DNA from 2 places in the Streptomyces sp. NPDC005963 genome. Region 2 is predicted to be linked to the other one. Evidence: riboswitches for the same ligand, from Rfam matches in the RefSeq annotation. Region 2 holds a riboswitch; the other holds the start of a gene.

Region 1 (7,038 bases), on a different contig from region 2:
TCGTGGATGTGTTCGCCGAGGAGCTGGAAACCCCCGCAGATGCCCAGCACCGGACGGCCGGCAGCAGCCCGCCGCGCCAACTCGCTGGCCAGACCGCGTTCCCGGAGCCAGCGCAGGGCCCGTACCGTGCCCCGGGTGCCCGGGACGATCACCAGATCGGCATCGGCCAACTCCTCGGGCCGGTCCACGAAGCGCACGAGCACGCCCGGCTCAGCCGCCAGGGCATCGACGTCCGTGAAGTTGGACATCAGCGGAACGGCACACACCGCGACCCGCAGCACGTCATCGCCGACCGGGGGAGCGGTGACCGACTCGCGCACGGCACCGCGCAGGGACACCCTCAGACCGTCCTCCTCGTCGATGCCCAGCCCGTGGGCGTACGGGAGGACCCCGAACGTCCGCCGTCCGGTGAGGCCGTGGAGCATGTCGAGGCCCGGCTCCAGCAGGGAGACGTCACCACGGAACTTGTTGATGAGATAGCCCGCCACCAGCCGTTGGTCCTCGGGCGCGAGCAGGGCCGTCGTGCCGAAGAAGGAGGCGAACACCCCACCGCGGTCGATGTCGCCCACGACCAGCACCGGCAGCCCGGCGGCGCGGGCGACGCCCATGTTGACGATGTCGGTGCGCCGTAGGTTGATCTCCGCGGGGCTCCCTGCCCCCTCGCAGATCACGGCGTCGTGGGTGGCCCGCAACTCCTCCAGGCACTCCACGACGGTGGCCAGCAGGGCCTGCTGCCGTCCACCGTGATAGCCGCGCGCGCTCATTTCGCCGACCGGCTTGCCCATCAGCACGACCTGGCTTGAACGGTCGCTGCCGGGCTTGAGGAGCACCGGGTTCATCAGTGCGGTCGGCTCGACCCGGGCGGCCTGCGCCTGCATCGCCTGGGCCCGACCGATCTCCGCGCCCTGACGGGTGACGAAGGAGTTCAGCGACATGTTCTGGCCCTTGAAGGGGGCTACCTTCACGCCCTGTCGCACCAGCCAGCGGCAGATGCCCGCCGTGACCACGCTCTTGCCCGCGTCCGACGTGGTCCCCGCGATCAGCAGGCCACCGCCGGCGCGTCCTCGGCCCGTCATGAAGTCCCTCGCCTCCCCCGCCGCCCCGGACGGGGTGCGGCGGCCCGTCGGAACAGCGACCGTCCGACCGCGCTCACGCCGAGCGCCAACAGACCGACCCGACGCGACAGCCGCACCGCGCGCTCGATGTCGGCGACCTCCACCGGCCGGCCCACGGTGTGCAGGACCGGCCGGTGTTCGACCCGGCCGGCGTACGAGAGCGTCCCGCCGAGCCGTACGCCCAGCGCGCCGGCGAACGCGGCTTCCACGGGGCCGGCGTTGGGGCTCGGGTGCCGGTGGGCGTCGGCCCGCCAGGCCCCGAAGGCCCGCGGTGCGTTCCCTCCAGCGACGGCGGCCAGCACCGCCGTCAGACGTGCTCCGGGCCAGCCGGCGACGTCGTCGAGCCGTGCCGCTGCCCAGCCGAACCGCCGATGACGGGGGGAACGGTGACCCACCATGGCGTCCAGGGTGTTCACCGCCCGGAACGCGACCAGCCCGGGCACACCGGCGACCGCCCCCCACACCAGGGCCCCCACGACCGCGTCGGAGGTGTTCTCGGCAACGGACTCGACGACGGCCCGCGCGATCTGCTGCTCATCCAGGTACTGGGGGTCGCGTCCGCACAGATGCGGCAGTCGGGCGCGGGCACGCTCGACGTCACCGGCCGTGAGCGCGGCACCGATGGCCCGGGCCTCCCGGCCCAGCGACGTCCCACCGACGACGGTCCAGGTGGCGATCGCGGTCAGCGCGACGGATGCGACGGGACTGCGCCGTGCGGTACGGGAGACGAGCGCGGCAGCGGCGGTCGCCCCGCCGACACAGAGCCCGGTGTGGACGGCACCCCAGCCGCGGTGATCACGCCACAGGGCCCGTTCGACGGCACCGGCGGCCTGTCCGAACAGAGCGACGGGATGCCCCCTGCGCGGGTCGCCGAGCAGGAGGTCGCCCAGGAGCCCGGCAGCGGCGCCGTAGGCGAAGACACGATCGTTGCGCATCGGCTCAGACCGGGATTCCGTCGCGGAGAACCCGCGGAGCCGGCCCGTGGGAGGTGTGTGCTCCCCGCCGGGCCGCCGTCGTCGCCGGGAGTGCACCGGGCGGAACTCGATTGCCGTGGGTCGGAGCAGGGGCTGGACCGCAGCCGGGCATGGCGATATGTCCTCACTCAGGGTGTCCGCGCCCTGGTTCGACGTGATCGGCGGCGAGAGTTCCTGGCTCGCGGGGAGACTCTCCCCGGTCACAGTGGCGGGACCGCGCCGGATTCTCACCGGCTTCCTCTACTGCCGTCGTACTTGGCCCCGGCAGTCCACCACGCTCCGAGAACAGCCGTCAACCTGCCGTTGACCTGCGACGGTGCAGTGTGCCGAGCCACACATCGCCCCTACTTCCCGATGGCTCCCACTGGTCATGCAGGCAGGAAGAGGCACAGTCACGCAGACGCACGGACACACAGCAGCCGGGCCGGAGATCTCGAAAGATCTCCGGCCCGGCCGGTGAACGACTGCGGTGAGGCGGTGCGGCCTCAGGTGACGATCAGGAATATGCCGTAGCTGATCGCCGCCATGCAGAGGGCGAAGCAGGTGTAGGCGCCGATCCGGGGGAGGACCACCGAGCCGGTGCCGGAGGCGGTCGTCGCCCCCTGCTTGCTCAGACCGATGATGCCCAGGGTGAACAGACCCACCAGGGCGATGGTCGCGACGAGACTCACGCCGAAGACGGAGCCGAGGGCTACCCAGTCGATTTTCATGGTCTTCAGTCCTTACACCGCGGCCGGGCTTGCGGGACCGGCTTCGGGGGTCGCGGCATTGCGGGCCGTAATGGTCGTCTTGAGGTCGTCCAGCGAGGTGTCCATCGATGTGCCGGCCGGGGGCGGGGTGACGGCGGCGATGGCTGCGGTCACGACGCCTGCGGGCTCGGCGTCCTCGCCGGTGTCGTTGACGTTGGTGTGGTCGACGACCTGGCGGCGGGAGATGAACCAGATCGCGGCCGAGGAGACGACCAGGAAGGTGGCGACGACCGCCACGCCCCAGTCACCCTGCTTGGTGATGTACTCGGAGCCGGCGGCCACCAGACCGGCGGCAGGCAGGGTCAGACCCCAGGCCACGAACATCCGGGTGGCGGTCGACCAGCGGACCACGCCGCCCTTGCGGCCCAGACCGGCACCCATGACCGCACCGGAGCACGAGTGGGTGGTGGAGAGGGAGAAGCCGAGGTTCGACGAGGCGAGGATGACGCTGGCCGCACTGGTCTGGGCGGCGAAGCCCTGCTGCGGCTGGAGGTCGGTGAGGCCCTTGCCCATGGTGCGGATGATGCGCCAGCCACCGAGGTAGGTGCCCAGGGCGATCGCGATGCCAGCGGAGGCGATGACCCACATCGGGGGGTTGGAGCCGGGGACGAGCACTCCACCGGCGACGAGCGCGAGGGTGATGACACCCATGGTCTTCTGGGCGTCGTTGGTGCCGTGGGCCAGGGACACGAGCCCGGCCGAGGCTATCTGGCCGGCGCGGTAACCCTTGGCGGTCGACTTCGGGTCGGTGTTCCGGCCGAGGCGGTAGGTCAGCCGGGACGCGAGGTAGGCGGCGATGCCCGCGACCAGCGGGGCTGCGATCGCGGGGATGAGCACCTTGGTGACCACGGTGCCGCCGTTGACCCCGCTGATGCCGACCGATGCGATGGTCGCACCGATCAGACCGCCCATGAGGGCGTGCGAGGAGCTGGACGGCAGACCGATCAGCCAGGTCAGCAGATTCCAGAGGATGGCGCCGACGAGCGCCGCGAAGATCACTTCAGGGGTGATGCCTGACTCGTTGACGATGCCGCTGGAGATCGTTTTGGCGACCTCCACCGAAAGGAATGCGCCGACGAGGTTGAGCACCGCGGACATGGCGACCGCGGCCTTGGGCTTCATCGCGCCGGTCGAGATGGTCGTCGCCATCGCATTGGCCGTGTCGTGGAAACCGTTCGTGAAATCGAACACGAGAGCCGTCACGATCACAATCGCGAGCAGCAGCGTGATGTGTTCCATTTACCCAGGCAATCTATCGACGTCAGTGACATCGCGAACGTAGATAACCTGGGTGAACGGAAGGTGAACTGAGGCGAGATTCGCGATGTCTCCAAGTGAGGTTCGAGATTCCACTTGTGCCCTGAGTGATCTCTTCGGGTCGTCTGCGTGGCCGTGCTTCCGGGCCTACACCGGTCGCCACGCCCACAAGGTGGCGTTTGCACCCTTTGTGGTGATCTGCATCACGGGATGGCCTGTTGCCTTCCGGCCATGCCTGACAGGATCGATCCATGGCCGAACGCATGTCCAAGAAGTCCATCGAACACGTGTGGCGGGACGTCGTGACCACCGCCCGCAGAACGGCCGCCGATGGCCTGGTGGTGGGTACGTCCGGCAATGTCTCGGCGCGGGTCGGCGACCTCGTCGTCGTCACCCCCAGCGGAGTGCCCTACGAACGTCTGCCGACCGAGGAACCCGTGGTCGTCGACCTCTCCGGACGACAGATAGCCGGAGACCTCAAGCCGACCAGCGAACTCCCCCTCCACCTGCAGGTTTACCGTACCTCCGACGCCGGGGCCGTCGTCCACACCCATGCGGTCCACGCCACGGCCGTCTCCACGCTCGTCGACGAACTGCCGCCCGTGCACTACATGACGGCCGACCTCGGCGGACCCGTCCGCGTGGCTCCCTACGCCCTCTACGGTACGGAGGAGCTCGCCCGGAACATGAACCTCGCCCTGGACGGCCGCAGCGCCTGTCTGCTGCGCAACCACGGCACGATCGCCCATGCCGATTCGTTGGACCGCGCCTACGACCGCACCGCCCAGCTGGAGTGGATGTGCCAGGTCTGGCTCGCAGCGTCGTCGGTGCCTGGTCGACAGCCGTCCCTGCTCTCACCGGCCGAACTCGACGAGGTGGCGGTCCAGCTGCGCGGGTACGGCCAACGCCCCTGACGACGCGTTCCGCTTAGGCCCGTGGCACCCCGCAACCAGGCCCCCAGCAGCGCTTTCCATGTGATGGCCAACCATCGTGGCCGCGGAACCTCGTGAAAGTGCGGACCCGGCCATTCCTCGACGGGGGTGCAAACGGGTCCGGGGCATCGGCTCGCACCACGACGACAGGGAGCGCCCCGCCCGTCGTCGGGTCGGCCGGGACGGCCGTCCCGCGGATGGGAACGAGCCAGTGAAGTCGCGATGAACACACGATTTCCGGCCCGTGGGCGCCAGGACGCTCCCGGGGTTCACTGGCTGGATTTCGACGACGGGTCGAACACGGCGCCGTGGAGCACCGCAGGGCTGACCGACCGCTCCCCACCCCGGAGGGGTAAGGGCCCGGACGGCTCAACCCGACGTGCCGGATGTCGACAGGCCGCCGGGACGGGGCGCCGGGTGCGCACCCGGCGCGGGAGGGCACCGCGGCGACGCCCCGGCCCGGACGGCTGTCGGAGGAGCGCTAGCGGCGTCTCCCGGGACTTCGGCGCACCCGGACAGTCGACACCGGCAGTGCGGTGGCGGTGCGCCGGCGATGCCCTGCGCCGTCGGCACGCCCTGGGCACGGTTGCCCCGTGGCGGAGCCGGAAGCCCCTCGCCCACTGGCAGGGCTGCTCCGCCATACCGACACTGGGATGGTGCGCCCCGTTACTGCGACGGCAGCGGCCGTCACCACGCTCATCGGCATCGGTGCGGCTGCCCTCGCGGCCGGACGGTACGCCGGCGACGCCGCCCTCAAGACCACCACCGGCCGACCCCTCCCCGGCGATCCCCGGCTCACCGTGCACGCCACGGCCGCCGGTCAGATCACTCTCACCCGCAGCCTCGCCTCCCGGCGGCCCGGCATCTACGGACTCGACGGCCCCGACGTCCACGCCGTCGTCGGTCCGGCGCTGGACGGGGTGCAGCACCCCGCAGACACCGTGGTGCGACGGTTGGAGAGCGTCAGCCACGGCACCCTGGACCCCGGGACCAGGGTTCGGCTCACACCACAACTCCACACCGGCGACCCGACGAGTGCCCTCGGCATTGAGCACGTGGACGTCAGCGTGCCCGGCGAGCTCGGCCCGCTGCCGGCCTGGTACGTCCCGGGGGCGCGTGAGACCTGGGTGATCGCCGTCCACGGTCTCGGAGCCACTCGCGAACACCCCTTGAATCTGTTGCCGTTCCTCCACGGGCTGCGGATGCCGGTCCTGGGCCTCGGCTACCGGGGCGATCCCGATGCGCCCCGCTCACCCGACGGGACCGGCCACCTCGGCTACACCGAGTGGCGCGACCTCGATGCCGCCCTCCGCTTCGCCGTTCGCAACGGGGCGAACCAGGTCGTTCTCCACGGCTGGTCCACCGGAGCCACCATGGCTCTGCACGCTGCCGCGAACTCGGCCCTGCGCGAACGGATCAACGGTCTCGTCCTGGACTCCCCGGTACTCGACCGGGAAGCCACCCTGCGGGCCCTGGCCGCGACCCGGCATCTCCCGACCCCCCTGTTGCCGCTGGCCGTCAAGGCGGCCCAGAGCAAGGCGGGGCTCCTCGGCGACCAGCCGTTCGCCGCGGGGGACACCCAGCTCCCCGAGGTGCCGACCTTGATCATTCACGGGCCCGACGACACCGTCGCGCCCTGGCGGTCCTCGCGTGACCTCGCCGTCCGCCGTCCCGATCTGATCCAGCTCCACACCGTGCGCAACGCTCCCCACGCGGCGATGTGGAACGCGGACCCCGCCCGATACGAAGAGGCCCTCCGTCGGTTCCTCACCCCTTTGATGTAGTCCCCACCATCCGGTTGACGGCATCGGCCGGCTTCCCCGGGAGTCGCCCGAACCTGCGGTTCATCGGGTTCCGTTTGGGCTTTCGGGCTGTCAGCGGGAAGACTGGACCCTGTGACGTCCCGAAAGCCTGATGAGCAATTGGCGCGCAACTCCAGACTTCGTCTTGTCCGCCCGCGACCACTGGCGACCGCCCGGCGGGCCGTGACGACCCGGCGCACCCGTCCAGC
Region 2 (7,038 bases):
GCTCACGTGGAAAGTCTCGCAGACCGGCGTTGAGCTGCTCGATCGCGCGCCGTACCATCTGCCCGACAGCAAGGAGGAGACGTGGAACAACAGATTTCTGGGCTGTCCTCGATGGCGACGCGGCCGGTGGTGACCGAGCTTTCCGAACGCATCCGACTCGACCACAGGATCCCGGTGCACTTCGCATCCGCGGGCGGGATCGAGATCGCCCGCAGGGTGCGCGGGGGCGCCGGGGCGGACCTGCTCGTGCTCGCCCATGCAGCGCTGGCCCAGTTGGAAGCGGAGGGTTTCCTCCTCGGCGGTACGGTCCGTCCGCTGTGGGTCTCCCAGGTCGTCGCCGCCGTGCCGAAGACAGCATCGGTTCCGTCATTGGAGTCGGAAGCCGACCTGCGGGCCGCCCTGCTGAGCGCGCAGAGGATCGCCTACTCCACCGGCCCCAGCGGCACGGCGCTCGTCGATCTGATCACCCGTCTGAACCTCACCGGAGTGCTCCATGACCGGCTCGTCCAAGCACCGCCGGGCGTTCCCGCGGGCAGTCTGCTGTCGTCGGGCCGGGCCGACCTGGCCTTCCAACAGCACAGCGAGCTGATGGACCTGCCGGACGTCGTCGTCATCGGACCGCTGCCGGGCGACACCGCGATCAGCTCGACGTTCAGCGGGGCCGTACTGGCCACCTCCGCCCAACCGGGCCTGGCCCGGGACGTCCTCGACTTCCTCGGCTCCGACGCGTCGACGAAGATCGCCCGCGCCAGAGGCATGCACTCGGCCGCGGGCTAGAAGATCGGTTAGCCGGGGCCGGCCCGATGACCGTGGACTGCGACGGCTGCCAGAGAGGTGCGGATGGCGTCGGTTCCGGGCATGGGTGCGCACTCCTTCAACAGCTTCGCGGCTGTGGTCGATACCGAGGTGGACACACTGGCCGGCGTTCATGGACACCATGACACGGGGGTCTGACAGAAGCTCAACAGAGAGACCGCTCCACGGGATTGAGCCCACACGGCTTCCTCTCAGGGCGTCGCCGCCCTCCCCATGGGAGCAGTGGGGCGAGCCGGGGGCGTGGAGGAGATCTGATGGGCAAGCACATCAGACGTGGGGAGTGGGCCGATAGACGAGTTCTTGGATGTGGCGGTCGAGCGTCCTGTGCTCGATCAGCTCAAGGTCGAAGTCGGCAGCCCCCTGGAAGACGGGGGCGGAACCCGTCTGACCGGTGATGACCGGGAAGATCGTCAGCTGTACGCGGTCGACCAGCCCGGAGGCCAGCAGCGCCCGGTTCATCGACAGGCTGCCGTGTGAGCGCAACGGTACCGCGGACTCCTCCTTGAGCCGGGCAACGACGTCGACGGCATCGCCGCGCACGACGTTCGCGCCCCCCGGCCAGTCGAGGGGTTCTACCAGCGTCGTCGACACCACCGTCATCGGCAGGCTCCGCATCCGCGTGACCCACGGGTCACCCCCACCGGAGCCCTCGGCGCCCGGGCCCAGCAGCTCCACGAACTCCCGGTAGGTGTTGGCCCCGAGGACCATCCGCTGCTCCGGGCCGTACTGGGCGAGGCGGTGGTCGAGGAGCTCGGGTCCCTGCTTGCCCCAGTAGCCGCCCCAGTCCCCACCGCTGTAGGACCCGAAGCCGTCCAGGCTGGAGAAGACGTCGAATGTGTAGGTGACCGTCATCGTGCTCTCCTTGAGTGCTGTTCGATGGGACTCGCTGGTACGGACCCGACTCCATGCCGAGACTCATCGCCGCGCACATCCTTCCCGGATCCACCACCTGATCCGGGAAGGATCAGGGGGCGGCGCGCCGTCGAGCAGTGGATTCCGCCACCCGGCGGGCGTCTTCGCCGTGTGACCTCCGCTTCAACTGCGGCCCAGGCATACGATCCGGCGGCGCGGTCTGTCATGATGACGCCGAAAGGCGACGGCGGATCGAGGAAACCGGTGTGAATCCGGTGCGGTCCCGCCACTGTGATCGGCGAGCGGACCCCGAACAGACCACTGCCCCTACGCGGGTGGGAAGGCCGGGGCGAGCCTTGACCCGAGAGCCAGGAGACTCACGCGGTCGCCTCCTCGACAGAACTGGGGCGGATCTCCCCAGAGGGGAGGGTGAGTCGGGATGCCCGAAGGGCAACGTTCCGGGACTCCGGTGCCGTGCCGGGTCGTCGTGTGCCGGGACTGCTGCTGCGGCAGCGCAAAGGTGACCGGTGTCGATCACGCGGCGCAGGTCGCCGTGCTGAGCCGGGACCTGCCGGTACGGATCTCCGAGTGTCTGGACGTCTGCGACCAGGCGAATGTGGTCGTCGTCCAGCCCTCCGCCGCGGGACGTGCCGCCGGTGCCCGTCCTGTCTGGCTCGGCCTCGTCAACGACTCAGCCGCGACCGACGACATCGTCGACTGGGTACGGGCGGGCGGCCCCGGAGTGGCCCCGCTGCCGGAGATCCTCGGTCTGTACGCCTTCGATCCGCCACGGCGGGTCCGTGGAGCGTCCTCCGCCGACCCTCGCTGAACCCTTCCAACCGACCGCGGCGCATCAGGCGTCCGCGGTGAGAGGACCGACCACATCATGGCAAGACGCTCCCTGTCCCTGCTGGCCGCTGCTGCCTTCCTGGTGGCGGGCTGCGGTGGCGGCACATCGACCGACCGGGACGATCCGGCCGCCTCGGGATCCGCAGCCGAGGGCTTCCCCGTCACCGTGACCAACTGCGGGGTGAAGACGACCTACGAGCGTCCGCCGCAGCGCGCGGTGACGCTGAACCAGCACGCAACGGAAGTGCTGCTGGCCCTCGGTCTGGAGAAGTCGATGGTGGGCACCGCCTATCTCGACGACAAGATCCTCCCCGAGTACCAGGAAGCCTACGAGGGGATCAAAGTGCTCTCGAAGGAGTACCCCTCCTTCGAGGTACTGCTCAACGCCGAACCGGACTTCGCCTACGCCGGGTTCGCGAGCACCTTCGACGAGAAGGAGGGCCGCAGCCGGGCCGCGCTCGCCAAAGCGGGCGTCGACTCCCACCTCAATGTGGAGGAGTGCCCGTCAGGGCCGGTGACGATGGCGATGATTGGCGAGGAACTCCGCGGCATCGGGAAGATATTCGGGGTTCCGGAGCGGGCGGAGCGCGAGGTCAAGAAGGCCGAAGCGACGCTCGGCACGGTCGACAAGAAGCTCGGCGCGGTCGATGCGCTCAAGGTGTTCGTGTACGACAGCGGCGACAAGACGGCGTTCACCGCGGGCGGTGCGGGCGTCGGCAACGAGATGATCAAGGAGGCGGGCGGGGTAAACGTCTTCGCCGATCTGGACAAGCAGTTCGGCGACGTCTCGTTCGAGCAGGTCGCCGAACGCGCCCCCGAGGTCGTCGTGATCTATGACTACGGGGACCAACCCCTGGCGGCCAAGAAGAAGTTCCTGTTGTCACACCCGGCGCTCCAGGACGTGCCCGCCATCAAGAACAAGCGGTTCGCCGTGCTCCCGTTGTCGTCGACCGTGCTCGGGGTGCGGGTACCGGCGGGCGTGGAGTCGCTGGCCCGTCAGCTGCACCCGGACCGTTTCCAGTGACGGGCGCCCCCCGGGCCTCGGGAAACGTTGTCCTCGACACCGTCGCCGAGGCTCCCGGGCCGGGCACCGCCGCGGCGGGCGGCCGGGGCCGGCCACCGTACGGGCTGGTGCTCGCCGTGCTGGCTGCCCTGGTGGTCCTCGCGGCGACCGCAGGGATCGCGGTCGGATCCATCAAGGTCCCGGCCGGGCAGGTCTGGGCGATCGTTCTGCACCACGTGCATCCTGGACTCGCCGAGGTCACCTGGACCCCGGTCCGCGAGACGATCGTGCTGGACGTACGGCTGCCCCGGGTGCTGCTGGCCGGGGTGGTCGGCGCGGGCCTCGCCGTCTCCGGCATGGCGCTCCAAGCGCTCGTCCGCAATCCGCTGGCCGATCCGATGCTGCTGGGAGTCTCATCGGGCGCATCGGTCGGCGCGGTGTCGGTACTGGTCCTCAACATCACCGTGTTCGGGTTTGTGACCCTGCCGGTGGCGGCCTTCGCCGGGGCACTCGCGGCGCTGGTCGCGGTGTACTTCCTGGCCAGGTCGGGCGGTCGGATGACCACGATCCGGCTGGTGCTGGCGGGGGTCGCGACGGCGGAGGTGCTCTCCGCGCTGGCGAGTTTCCTGATCGTCACCTCCAACGACCCGCACAAGACCCAGTCGGCTCTGCGGTGGATGCTCGGCGGCCTGGCGGGCACGACCTGGCCGATGGTGTGGCTACCTGCCGTGGTGGTGCTCGCCGGTACGGCGGTGCTGCTCGGGGTGACCCGCCCGCTGAATCTGTTGCTGGCCGGTGAGGAGGCGGCGACCGCGCTGGGGCTGGATGTGCACCGGTTCCGTGCCGCGCTGTTCACCCTGGTGGCGTTGATGATCGGCACCATCGTGGCGGTCAGCGGGCAGATCGGGTTCGTCGGGTTGATCATGCCGCATGTGGTGCGGCTGCTGGTGGGCGCCGACCACCGCCGGGCGCTGCCCGCAGCGGCGCTGCTGGGCGCGGCGTTCCTCATCATGACGGATCTGGCCGCACGGACCCTGATGAGCCCGGAGGAGGTGCCCGTCGGCATCCTCACGGCGCTCGTCGGCGGACCGTTCTTCCTCTGGCTGATGCGACGGAGGACCTCATGACGACACCGCTGACGGGGCATCAGGGCCGTACGCCCGGTCTGCTCGACCTCCAAGAGGTGTCGGTGGTCATGGGCGGCCGGGCGCTGGTGGACGGAGTCTCGCTGCGCGTGGCACCGGGGGAGGTGGTCGGGCTCGCGGGTCCCAACGGCGCCGGCAAGTCGACCCTGTTGCGCACGGTGTACCGGACACTGCGTCCCACATCGGGTCGGGTCCTCCTGGACGGCGACGATGTGTGGGGACTGCCCGGCAAACGGTTGGCGCGGCGGCTCGCCGCCGTTCTCCAGGAGAGCGCCGGGGACTTCGAACTGTCCGTGTACGACGTGGTCGCGATGGGCCGGACCCCGCACAAGCGGGCGTTCGCCGGTGATGACGCCGACGACCGGGCGGTCGTCGCGGACGCGCTGGCACGCCTCGATGTGACACCGCTGGCCCCCGTGCCGTTCGAACGGCTCTCCGGAGGGGAGAAGCAACGGGTACTGATCGCCCGCGCGCTCGCCCAGCGCACCGGGACCATGGTGCTGGACGAACCGACGAACCATCTGGACCTGCGTCATCAGTTGGATGTGCTGCGGCTGGTGCGTCAGCTGGGGGTCACGACCTTGGTCGCCCTGCACGACCTCAACCTCGCCGCCGCGTTCTGCGACCGCATCTGTGTCATGGAGGCCGGCCGGGTGGTCGCGCTCGGTTCCCCCGCCGAGGTGCTGACGACCGGACTGCTGGCGGACGTCTACCGGGTCGAGGCGGAGGTCACCGCGCACCCCCGTACCGGTACCCCGCACATCACCCTGCTGACAGATGCGGAACAGCTGCCGGACCGGACATGACGGCGTCCCGAGCCCACCGGGCACCCAAGACGCCTCCGAGCACGGAGGTAGAGGCCGCGCTGCGCGACGTGGCTGGGCTGGGCGGCTTCTTCGCGGTACGGCTGGGCGGCCCGGACCGGGGTTGGCACCCCGTCACCGAGTCGTACGCCCGCGGGTTCCCGGACCTGGTCGCCGCGACGGCGGCCCGGCACCGCAGCCCCGAGCCGCGGCTCGGGGCGTCGATAGCCCAACTCGGGCACGCGGCCCGGCTGTGGTCACCGGTGCTGGCGTGCACGGTCCTGCACGGAATCGTCCCCGATCTGTCGGGGCTCCAGCGTGCGGACGAGGGCCCGGCCCTACGGCTGCCCCACGCCACCGGACAGTACGCGCAGCGGGTGCCCCGGCTGGCCGAGGAGCTGTACGGATCCGTGATGACGGGGCAGCTGGATGTGCTGCGGGACGGGCTGCGGGTGAAGGTGGCGCCCCGGCTCCTCGACGGCAACGCGGCGTCCGCACTGGTCGAGGCGAGCCGGGCGATCCTCGCCGCCCATCCCGGTGTGCGGGGGCCGCTCACCGCCCTCGTGGACGAGTTGCTGCGCACCCGGCGTCTCGCCGGTACCGGCCAGGTCACCGGCCCGCAGCTGACGTTCAGGCGCCGCAGTTGCTGTCTCTACTACCGGGCCCCGGCGGGCGCCAAGTGCGGAGACTGCGGCCTCCTCGACCGCACCGCCGACGGTGCCCGGGACGCCGCCGACTGACCGGGCAGGGGGCCGTCGTGATTCCTGGACGCATGCGCATCGCGGGTTGGACATCACCGCGATTTCGTACGAGTAACGGCGCGCGCATGGTGGAGAACAGCCGCGGCGTGCGGCTGACCGCGAAATCCGTGCAGGGACGTTCGCAGGTGCGTCAGCGCCTGATCCGCCGGGATCAGATGCAGACTCGGATAGTGGTCGAGGAACGTGTGCTAGTGGACGCACGCCTCCTCCAGCCGGCCCAGGGGCAGCAGTGTCGAAGCGAGCCGGACATGGGTCAGAGCGGTTGACCTGCGTCGACCTTCGGCGCGGGACGCGGCCGATGAGGTGAGGGCCTGCGCGGCTTGGGCGTTGTCCCCGAGGGCGAGAAGGGCCAGACCACGTTGGTAGTCGAGGCCGGGACGGGTGTAGGCGCTGAAGGGGCCGGGCGGGCTGGTCGCCCGGCTGTGCTGCGTTTCGGCGGCCGAGAGGTCGATGACGGCCTGCCGTCGGTCCTGGGCATGGGCGTGCGTGACGGCCCGCTGGCTCAGGAGGAATGCCAGCGTGGACGGGTCGGTGGACTGCCCCGCGGTCTGTATCGCGGTGTCGGCGAGCTGCCGTGCCCGCGTCGAAAATCCCAGGCGCAGGGCTTGGAGGCTCATGGCCCGCAGGGTGATCGCGTAGAGACGCCGGTCGTCGGCTTCGCGGGCGAGGCTCAGGGCGGCGGTGAAGTAGCGCTGGGCCAGGGCGGGCTGGCCGGTGTCCATCGTCATGCGCGCCATGATGTGGGTGAGCTGGGCCGCCCCGGTGAAGAGGCCGCGGCGCGGTTCGGGTCGCGCGGGGGCGATCAGGAG

What was found. Region 2 has a riboswitch for cobalamin ahead of ABZ348_RS01985 ((2Fe-2S) ferredoxin domain-containing protein). Riboswitches for the same ligand answer to the same signal wherever they lie in the genome.
Region 1: another riboswitch for cobalamin. It lies ahead of ABZ348_RS08140 (cobalamin biosynthesis protein); the one in region 2 lies ahead of ABZ348_RS01985 ((2Fe-2S) ferredoxin domain-containing protein).

Annotation. Positions count from the first base shown of each region.
Region 1 covers NZ_JBEXVD010000004.1:50,771-57,808, reverse strand. The annotation lists gene ABZ348_RS08145 (cobyric acid synthase) at 1-1,076, opposite strand, end outside; gene ABZ348_RS08140 (cobalamin biosynthesis protein) at 1,073-2,050, opposite strand; cobalamin riboswitch at 2,237-2,379, opposite strand; gene ABZ348_RS08135 (hypothetical protein) at 2,575-2,799, opposite strand; gene ABZ348_RS08130 (inorganic phosphate transporter) at 2,812-4,077, opposite strand; gene ABZ348_RS08125 (class II aldolase/adducin family protein) at 4,347-5,009, shown strand; gene ABZ348_RS08120 (alpha/beta hydrolase) at 5,684-6,811, shown strand; gene ABZ348_RS08115 (hypothetical protein) at 7,013-7,038, shown strand, end outside.
Region 2 covers NZ_JBEXVD010000001.1:474,115-481,152, reverse strand. The annotation lists gene ABZ348_RS02000 (IclR family transcriptional regulator) at 1-6, opposite strand, end outside; gene ABZ348_RS01995 (substrate-binding domain-containing protein) at 82-777, shown strand; gene ABZ348_RS01990 (dihydrofolate reductase family protein) at 1,084-1,668, opposite strand; cobalamin riboswitch at 1,923-2,047, shown strand; gene ABZ348_RS01985 ((2Fe-2S) ferredoxin domain-containing protein) at 2,108-2,497, shown strand; gene ABZ348_RS01980 (ABC transporter substrate-binding protein) at 2,555-3,541, shown strand; gene ABZ348_RS01975 (iron ABC transporter permease) at 3,646-4,647, shown strand; gene ABZ348_RS01970 (ABC transporter ATP-binding protein) at 4,644-5,471, shown strand; gene ABZ348_RS01965 ((2Fe-2S)-binding protein) at 5,468-6,208, shown strand; gene ABZ348_RS01960 (hypothetical protein) at 6,418-7,038, opposite strand, start outside.